DNA from 2 places in the Dyella sp. SYSU CM1112 genome. Region 2 is predicted to be linked to the other one. Evidence: predicted binding sites of a transcription regulator. Region 2 holds the regulator's gene; the other holds the start of a gene.
The links. The regulator sigma-54, encoded in region 2, starts transcription at its own class of promoters, with help from an activator protein. The targets are predictions, from matches to a motif close to TGGCACGNGCNTTGC.
Positions count from the first base shown of each region.

Region 1: a site for sigma-54 is predicted at 1,346-1,360, ahead of AC4HNJ_RS17545 (PilZ domain-containing protein). Genes of this name have one in related genera too.

Region 1 covers NZ_JBZEGI010000014.1:45,637-50,061, forward strand. The annotation lists gene AC4HNJ_RS17540 (segregation and condensation protein A) at 1-801, opposite strand, end outside; gene AC4HNJ_RS17545 (PilZ domain-containing protein) at 1,507-1,878, shown strand; gene AC4HNJ_RS17550 (AMP-binding protein) at 1,926-3,614, opposite strand; gene AC4HNJ_RS17555 (hypothetical protein) at 3,613-4,194, shown strand; gene acnA (aconitate hydratase AcnA) at 4,380-4,425, opposite strand, start outside.
Region 2 covers NZ_JBZEGI010000001.1:11,168-15,592, reverse strand. The annotation lists gene lptA (lipopolysaccharide transport periplasmic protein LptA) at 1-113, shown strand, start outside; gene lptB (LPS export ABC transporter ATP-binding protein) at 123-842, shown strand; gene AC4HNJ_RS00070 (RNA polymerase factor sigma-54) at 1,150-2,631, shown strand; gene hpf (ribosome hibernation-promoting factor, HPF/YfiA family) at 2,789-3,112, shown strand; gene hprK (HPr(Ser) kinase/phosphatase) at 3,287-4,237, shown strand; gene rapZ (RNase adapter RapZ) at 4,242-4,425, shown strand, end outside.

The DNA of each region.
Region 1 (4,425 bases), on a different contig from region 2:
GATGTTGATCAGAAATTCTTTGGCGAGCTCCAGCATGGCCAGAAAGGTCACCACGACACCCAGTCTTCCCTCGTTGACGTCGAACAGGCTTTCGAAGCGGTGAAACTGGTCATCGTTCAAGCGGCTCAGCAACTCTCCCATGCGTTGCCGCACGCTCAACGCCTCGCGCTTGATAGCGTGATGCCCAAACAATTCGGCCCGATGCAACACGTCCTTGAGGGCCAACAACATTTCCTTCAAATCCAACGGCGGTGGCAGCTTGACGACATTGCGCTCACCCACGTCAGCTTGCGCCAGCACCGTATCGCGCTCCAGACGGGGCAGCGTATCGATGTCTTCCGCCGCCTTCTTGAAACGCTCGTATTCTTGTAGGCGCCGGACTAACTCCGCACGTGGATCTTCCTCCAGACCTTCCTCCGAAGGAGGCCTGGGCAGCAGCAGCCGTGATTTGATTTCGGCCAGTATCGCAGCCATCAACAGATATTCTGCCGCTAGCTCCAGCCGCATCACGTCACGCATCATCTCGATATATTCCATGTATTGCCTGGTAATTTCGGCAATCGGGATATCGAGAATGTCGAGGTTTTGCCGACGAATCAGATATAGCAAAAGATCCAGCGGTCCCTCGAATGCCTCCAAAATGACTTCCAGCGCGTCCGGTGGAATATACAGGTCCTGCGGCATCTGCAGGATCGGTTCGCCACGAACGATCGCCAGCGGCATTTCCTGCTGCTGCGGAACCCCGGCAAACGCGTCATGCGTTGCTTGGACAGGCTGAGACTCGGTTGGCTCAGTGCTCATCAATCATGTTATCGGCCGGCCCGGCCTGGGCTGGCAGTAGGTTCTATTGACGATCAGAATCCTTCTCCTGACCACTGGATCGAAGAAGAATCCATGCCTGGAATGCCTGAATGCTTGAGGCCATTCCCATAAAGCCACGCTGCACGATGTTTCCCCGAACGTGCGGTTGCGATCCTGATGAAGTCACACGGCGTGGTTTCGATCAGGTTGGCGGTCACCGGCTGCCAGGTCGATTGACCAAGCGATCAGGCAGAAACCCAGTATGACGCCGCTGGCGTCGCCCGCGATTCGTAAGGTCGGCTGGATACATCGGGTGAAGGCCATTCCAACCGGGGTTCCCGGCGATCATCCGTGCCTGGCTCCACACACAGATGACAGATTAGCTGCAGTCCCCCAGCATGTCCAGCGAACGCTTCAGCAACCGTAGAGGGTCGTGAATCCTGCTCGTCCTGAACTACGGCAGGATGTGACCTATTGTGTCTATGGCGAACGGTACAAGTGACCGGATACGACGAATGATTCGGCTGAAACCTTCTTGTAGCAGTGGCATGTGGCTTGCTTCATCATATGCCGATATCCGGGGGACATCGGCTTTGCGTGCCGATGCTGGCGTGTTCTGTAGCAGAAGCCCCAGGCACGCTGGAGAGCTGGACAGGTCGGATCTGGGCGCGCAGTGACCTGCTGTGCGGGTAGGGAGAGAAATACATGACAACGATGGGTGATGACACCATGGATGGCTCGGGTAAGGAGCATTTGCGCCCCGCCCGCATGCGCATCAAGACAACTGTCTTAATGAGTCATGGCGGTGAATCGCACCCAAGCGATCTGATCGATATTTCAGCCACGGGTGCGTTGGTTCGACGTCCGCGGGAATGGAACGGCCAGCCTGGACAGAGCTGGGTGCTCGACATGATTTTCGGCGAGGACCTGCACATTCACCTCGAAGCGAGAGTAGCACGCGTCTCAGAGCGACATATCGGTTTTGCCTATACCCGCATTCCCGAAGAAAAGCAGGTTCCACTATGGAACCTGCTAGGCGGGTATGCCGATATCCTGGAAATGTGGCACGACGATTGATGCCGTGCCGTAGGGCGCAACTGACGGCGCCCACATGAGAGAATGCTTTAGCCCGGTAAAGCCTGCTGCTTCTTTTCGTCGCGCAGTTCACGCCGCAGAATCTTGCCCACATTGCTCTTGGGTAATGCGTCGCGGAATTCGATGATTTTCGGCCGCTTGTAGCCTGTAAGGTTTTCGCGGCAAAACTCTTTGAGTTCTTCCACCGTAAGATTCGGATCCTTGCGCACGACAAACAGCTTGACCACTTCGCCCGAATGTTCGTCTGGCATGCCAATGGCAGCGACTTCCGCCACGCCAGGGTGCTTCATCACCGTATCCTCGACTTCGTTCGGATACACGTTGAAGCCTGATACCAGGATCATGTCCTTCTTGCGATCGACGATGTAGATATAGCCGTTCGTATCCATCTTCGCTATGTCGCCGGTATGCAGCCAACCGTCATCTGCGAGCACTTTGGCGGTTTCATCGGGACGTTTCCAATAACCCTTCATCACCTGCGGGCCATGCACCATCAATTCGCCCACTTCGCCATAAGGCAACGGCACGCCGTCTTCCGACCAGATGGCGATATCGGTGGAAGGAATGGGTAGCCCAATCGACCCATTGTATTCCTTCAAATCAAGCGGATTGATGCAGGCCGCGGGCGAGGTTTCCGTAAGGCCATAGGCTTCGGCCAAGGTGCAACCCGTTACCTTCTTCCAGCGTTCGGCTACTGCGCGTTGCACTGCCATGCCGCCGCCAAGGCTTAGATGCAGATGCGAAAAATCGACCTCTGCAAAACCCGGTGTATTGAGTAGCCCATTGAACAGCGTGTTGACGCCGGTGATGGCCGTAAAGCCCGAATGCCTAAGCTCTTTGACGAAAGCCGGCATGTCCCGCGGATTGGTAATCAGCAAGTTGAAGCCGCCTAACCGCATGAATACCAGTCCATTAGCCGTCAATGAGAAGATGTGATACAGCGGCAGTGCTGTGATGATGACTTCTTGACCCGCTTTGAGGTTGCTGCCGATCCATGCACTCGCTTGCAGCATGTTTGCCACCATGTTGCCGTGAGTCAGCATGGCGCCTTTGGCGATGCCGGTCGTGCCACCGGTGTATTGCAAGAAGGCAATGTCATCGTGAGTAATGAGAGGTTTCGGAGTTTCGTGTTTCGCGCCAGCGGCCAATGCATCCCTGAAACGCACTGCATGCGGCAGCGAATAAGGTGGCACCATCTTCTTCACGTATTTGAGCGCGAAGTTGATGAGTGCGCCTTTGAGGCCGAGCAAATCACCGATGCCCGTCGTTATCACGTGTCTGACGCCGGTCTCCGTCACGACTTGTTGCAGGGTTGAGGCAAAGTTGTCGAGCACGACAATCGCCGCTGCACCTGAATCTTCCAGCTGATGCTTGAGTTCGCGCGCCGTATACATGGGATTGGTATTCACCACCACCATGCCTGCCCGCAGTGCACCGAACAGTGCGATTGGATATTGCAGCAGATTTGGCAACATGATCGCCACACGATCACCTTTGGAAAGCTTGAGCTCCCCGGTGAGGTATGCGGCAAATTGCTGACTTAGCGTATCGACTTCGCCGTAAGTCAGCTTTTTTCCAAAATTGGAAAAAGCATCGTGTTCGCGGAAGCTTTCAAACGCCTCCTCCAGCACGGCAACAACAGAAGCGTACTGACTGATGTCGATCTCTGCGGGTACGCCAACCGGATAATGACTCAGCCACGGGCGCTGATTGCTCATGTTCGATCCCAAGCTCCATAAGTACATGCCGATGGTGGCGACGGCGCCTATCGTGCATCATGTGGACGAGGCATTGGAGCATACGCCAGCGTATAGCAGCAAGCCGCGTTGCAGCGATATATCGAGGGGTGATCGGACGCCGGTCATGAAATATCCATTCCTGTTTTTGTTACTGATTCTGCTGGCAATAGGGGTTGCCGGATGCCATCGCGCGCCGGACGAGGTGCTGATCCAGCAAGCCATCGACAAGGCTGCACAGGCAACCGAACACCTCGATGCATCGTCAGTGGTTGCCCCGCTTACCGACGACTTCGAAGGGAACGACGGTACGATGACCCGCGGGGACATCGGCAATCTGCTACACGCAGCAAAATTTCGCGGCGAGACCTTGCATGCGGTACTAGGCCCGGTGGATGTAGAGCCGCGAGGTGAGCGGTATGTAGCCAATTTCACGGTGACGCTGACCAGCGGTGGGAAACTGTTTCCCTCGCAACTGGGTGTCTATAAGGTAGAAACGGCCTGGCGTAAGGAAGGGCATGACTGGCAGTGCTACAACGCCACTTGGAAGCAACAACTTTAAACGCTATGCGGGCTCAGGCGATCGTCATCGGTGCGCTTCCACCGTAGCGGGCGACTACGAAGATGACCTGTCCGCCATGGGCAAGGTTGACCGGGGATGCAGCCTCGCAAGGTTAGGGCCTGCGGCGCAGATGGGTGTTCGACCACGCCGAACACCCATCTCGATTCCACATTGCTTAGTTACGGTTAGGCGACCTTCTTGCTCGCTAGCTGACGCAACACATACTGCAGG
Region 2 (4,425 bases):
CGACGTCCTCGCCATCGAAGCCGGCAGGTAATTCCGCACCGGCCACCAAGCCGTCGTCCTCATCCAGTTCCAGCACGCCGGCCTCCGCGAGCAGCGCGCCGAGCAAGGGATAACCATTACACATGCTTTCCGCAGAAGGCCTGCAAAAGAGTTTCCGCGCACGACAGGTGGTGCGCGATTTCGCATTTTCGATCCGCCAAGGCGAGGTTGTAGGTCTACTTGGCCCCAATGGCGCAGGGAAAACCACCTGCTTTTACATGATCGTCGGCCTGATCGAGGCTGATGGGGGTGCCATCAAGCTCGATAAACAAGACATCACCGGATTGCCCATGCATGCCCGCGCCAAGCTTGGCATCGGCTACCTTCCGCAGGAGGCATCCGTGTTTCGTCGGCTCAGCGTCGCCGACAACATCATGGCGGTGCTGGAATTGCGTGAGGGTCTGGATCAGCGCAAGCGCGATGCAGAGCTGGAAAGCCTGCTGGACGAGCTGAAGATTTCCCACATCGCCAGCCAGAAGGGCATCAGCTTGTCCGGCGGTGAACGTCGTCGCGTGGAAATCGCCCGCGCACTGGCCGCACAACCACGCTACATGCTTCTGGACGAACCGTTCGCCGGCGTGGACCCGATCTCCGTCGGCGAGATCCAGCGCATCGTGCGCCACCTCAAGGAACGTGGCATCGGCGTGCTGATCACCGATCACAATGTGCGTGAAACGCTCGGCATCTGCGACCGCGCCTATATCATGAACGAAGGGGAAGTCCTTTCGCGCGGCACGCCGGCGCATATCCTGGCTGACGAAAAAGTGCGCGAGGTCTATTTGGGCCGGGAATTCCGCCTGTAATGCCCTGAAGCCTGCCCGACAGCTCCGCCATCCACATGGGAGCACTCGGACCACAGTAGCGCAAGGCGGATAAAGTCCATGCGCAACCACATGACACCATGGGTCCACGGGCAAACAAGCCGCGCCATCAGCAAGCGCCGGACAGGTTACGCGCAGATGTCGGACAGGCTTTTAACGTTACGCCAAGGCAGGCTACTGTTGCGCTGATTCACATCCCTGTGCGCAGCAAACCCTGAAGCCCTTCGCAGCTATGGCCGACGCATCAGCGAAGGGTTAGGATGAAGCCATCTTGACCCCTTTGGCAGGCATGAAACCAGGGCTTCAATTCCGTCTCAATCAACAGCTGGCTCTCACGCCTCAATTGCAGCAAGCCATTCGTCTGTTGCAGTTGTCGCAATTGGAGCTGGCTGCAGAGTTGCGTCAACTTGCCGAGAGCAACCCGCTGCTCGAGTTTGCCGAAGATGCGGGCACGGAACAGGACGAAACTGAAAACGATGACGAATTCGAAAACGAATTCGATGCATCCGTTTCGGCAAGCAGCACTTCCGCATCCGGCAGCGACAGCAATGATGAAGCGCCCGAGTGGACCGAAGCTGAAATCAGTTCCGATGAGCCGATAGATTTTTCTTCCAGCAATGGCAGTGGCAGTAGCAGCAGCGCAAACCACCGCGACGATGAAGGCATGGAGCCGCAAAGCGCCGCACCGGAATCGCTGCAAGAACATCTGATGTGGCAGCTCAACCTGACACCCATGGAGCCGCGCGCCAAGGCCATCGCTACCGTACTCATCGACGCGTTGAATACTGATGGATACTTGGCTGAAGGCGTGGAGGCAGTATTGGCCGCCCTGTCACCGCATCTGAAGGCCACGCCCGACGAGGTTGAAACAGTACGCCGGCAGTTGCAGCGTTTTGATCCCGCTGGCGTAGGCAGCATTGACCTGCCCGATTGCCTGCGCGCGCAGCTCGAACAGTTCGATGCGAGTACGCCTTATCGCGACCTGGCACTGCGCATCGTGGAAAGCGAGCTGGAGCTGCTGGCGCGCAACGACATGGCCAAGCTCGCCCGTCGCCTCCATGTAAGTGAAGAAGATGTTACCGGTGCAGCGATACTGATCCGCAGCCTCGATCCGCGGCCTGGTGCGGCCCTCGACACCACACCCGTTGAATACGTGGCACCGGATGTCTACGCGCGCAAGGATGGCACGCGCTGGCGCGTTTTCCTGAACCCGGATAGCCAACCCAAGCTCAGCCTCAACCAGCATTACTGCAATCTGATTGCACAAGCACGCAGTGATGATGCAAGCTGGATGCGCGGACAATTGCAAGAGGCGCGCTGGCTCATTAAAAGTTTGGAGTCGCGTGCCGAAACACTATTGAAAGTCGCCGAAGCGATCGTACGGCGACAGAGCGCTTTTCTGGATTACGGTCCGGAAGCGATGCAGCCACTGGTGCTGCGCGAAGTTGCTGAGGAGGTAGGTATGCACGAATCAACGATTTCACGTGTAACCACTCGCAAGTACATCCACACACCACGCGGCACTTACGAACTGAAGTATTTCTTTTCCAGTGGCGTTTCCACCGAAGACGGTGGAAGCGCCTCTGCTACCGCCATCCAGGCCATGCTTCGCAAGCTGGTGGATGGCGAAGATCCCCGCAAGCCGCTGTCCGATCAGGCCCTCGCCGAGGAACTCCGCAACAAGGGCATTCAGGTAGCCCGACGCACTGTTGCGAAATATCGAGAGATTCTGCGCATTCCCAGTTCGAGCGAGCGTCAGCGCAATAGCTGAATCTGTACGCCGAAAATCTCTGCGGGAACTTGCAGCTTGACGGAGCAATCCCATATTCAACAACAAGGTCTAGCTTCACGATGCAACGATCGTTTCACGGCGATCCGCGCATCGATCAACGCCGCCGCTGGCGGCCAGCTCTTGAAGGAGGCGCACCATGCAATTCCAACTCAGTGGTCAAAAGATCGATGTCACCCCAGCTCTTCGCAGTCACGTCACTGCCAAGCTCGATCGATTGACTCGCCTCGACGACCGTATTGTCAGCCTTAACGTCGTGCTCTCGGTCGACAAGCTTCAGCAATGTGCCGAGGGAACCATCAACGTAGCCGGTAATACGCTGCACGCCGAGGCCACCGAGAACGATATGTACGCCTCCATCGACGTCATGTTCGACAAACTCGTCAACCAGCTCCGCCGCTATCGCGAAAAACTGTGTGACAAACACCAGCGCGAAGTGCGCGAAATTCGCCAATACGGCTGAGCATCATTCGATATGGCCTCTCTCCTTCGCGGGAGAGGGGCCAAGCTCGGCCCAAGCCAGAATGCCCCTTCGAATCCCCCTTTCTTCAGCCGAGAGGGAGCCAGAAACGCAAAACTGGCACAATGTTCCTGCCGCCGCCCCCAGTAAGGCAGCCCCGCGGCAAAAGGAACATCCTTGGAACGGCTTACCGCACGACAACTCTTCGACGATATTCATGAGCGCATGGCGCTGCGATGGGTCGCCGGCATGCGTGGTGAAACGCGCCTGCTGGAATACGGCTCGACGCGAGCCAGACGCCCTTCGCTCGTGGGTTATCTCAACGTCATTTATCCCAACAAGATCCAAATTGTCGGTACTGAAGAACTGAGCTACCTTGACGGTCTGGATTCCCGTCAGCGATGGGAAGTGATCCACAAGGCGGCAGCCACCCAGCCGGTAGCATTCATCGTTACCAAGGATCAGACCATTCCCGCTGACTTACGGGAAGTGGCGGAAGAAACCGATACACCACTATGGATCAGCGCCAAGCGCGGGCACGAGCTGCTCACCTGGATGCAATACCACTTGGCGCGCACCATGGCGCCACGTCTTACGCTGCATGGTGTGCTGCTGGAGGTGTTCTCCATCGGTGTTCTGATCACCGGTGAAGCCGGTTCCGGTAAAAGCGAGCTGGCGCTGGAGCTCATCAGCCGCGGGCATCGGCTGGTCGCCGACGATGCTCCCGAATTCACGCTGATCGCGCCCGATGTCATCGACGGTGCTTGCCCCGAGCTATTACAGGATCTGCTCGAAGTGCGTGGCCTGGGCGTACTCAACGTACGCGAGATGTTCGGCCATACCTCGGTCAAAACCTCCAAATACTTGCGACTGGTTATTCATCTCAAGCCATTGCGCGACGGCGACAATACCGACGCCCTCACGCGCCTCACCGGAGACGTGGGCCACCGCGAAATCTTCGATGTACAGGTGCCGATGATCACACTGCCCGTCGCACCAGGCCGCAACTTGGCCGTACTGGTGGAAGCTGCCGTGCGCAGCCATATGCTCAAGAGCAAGGGCATCGATCCCGCGCAGAGTTTCATGGATCGGCAGGCCCATCAGATGCGCCGGCTCCCTCCGTGGTGATCTCATGAATGAATCCAAAGGAATGCTTCCATCCGACGATCCGAACGCCTTGCACCTGGTCGTACTGACAGGCATGTCGGGCGGCGGTAAAACCGTTGCATTGCGTGCCTTGGAAGACCTGGAATTCTATTGCGTCGACAACCTCCCTAGCGCATTGCTGCCGCAACTGGTCGAAGCGGCCACGCGCG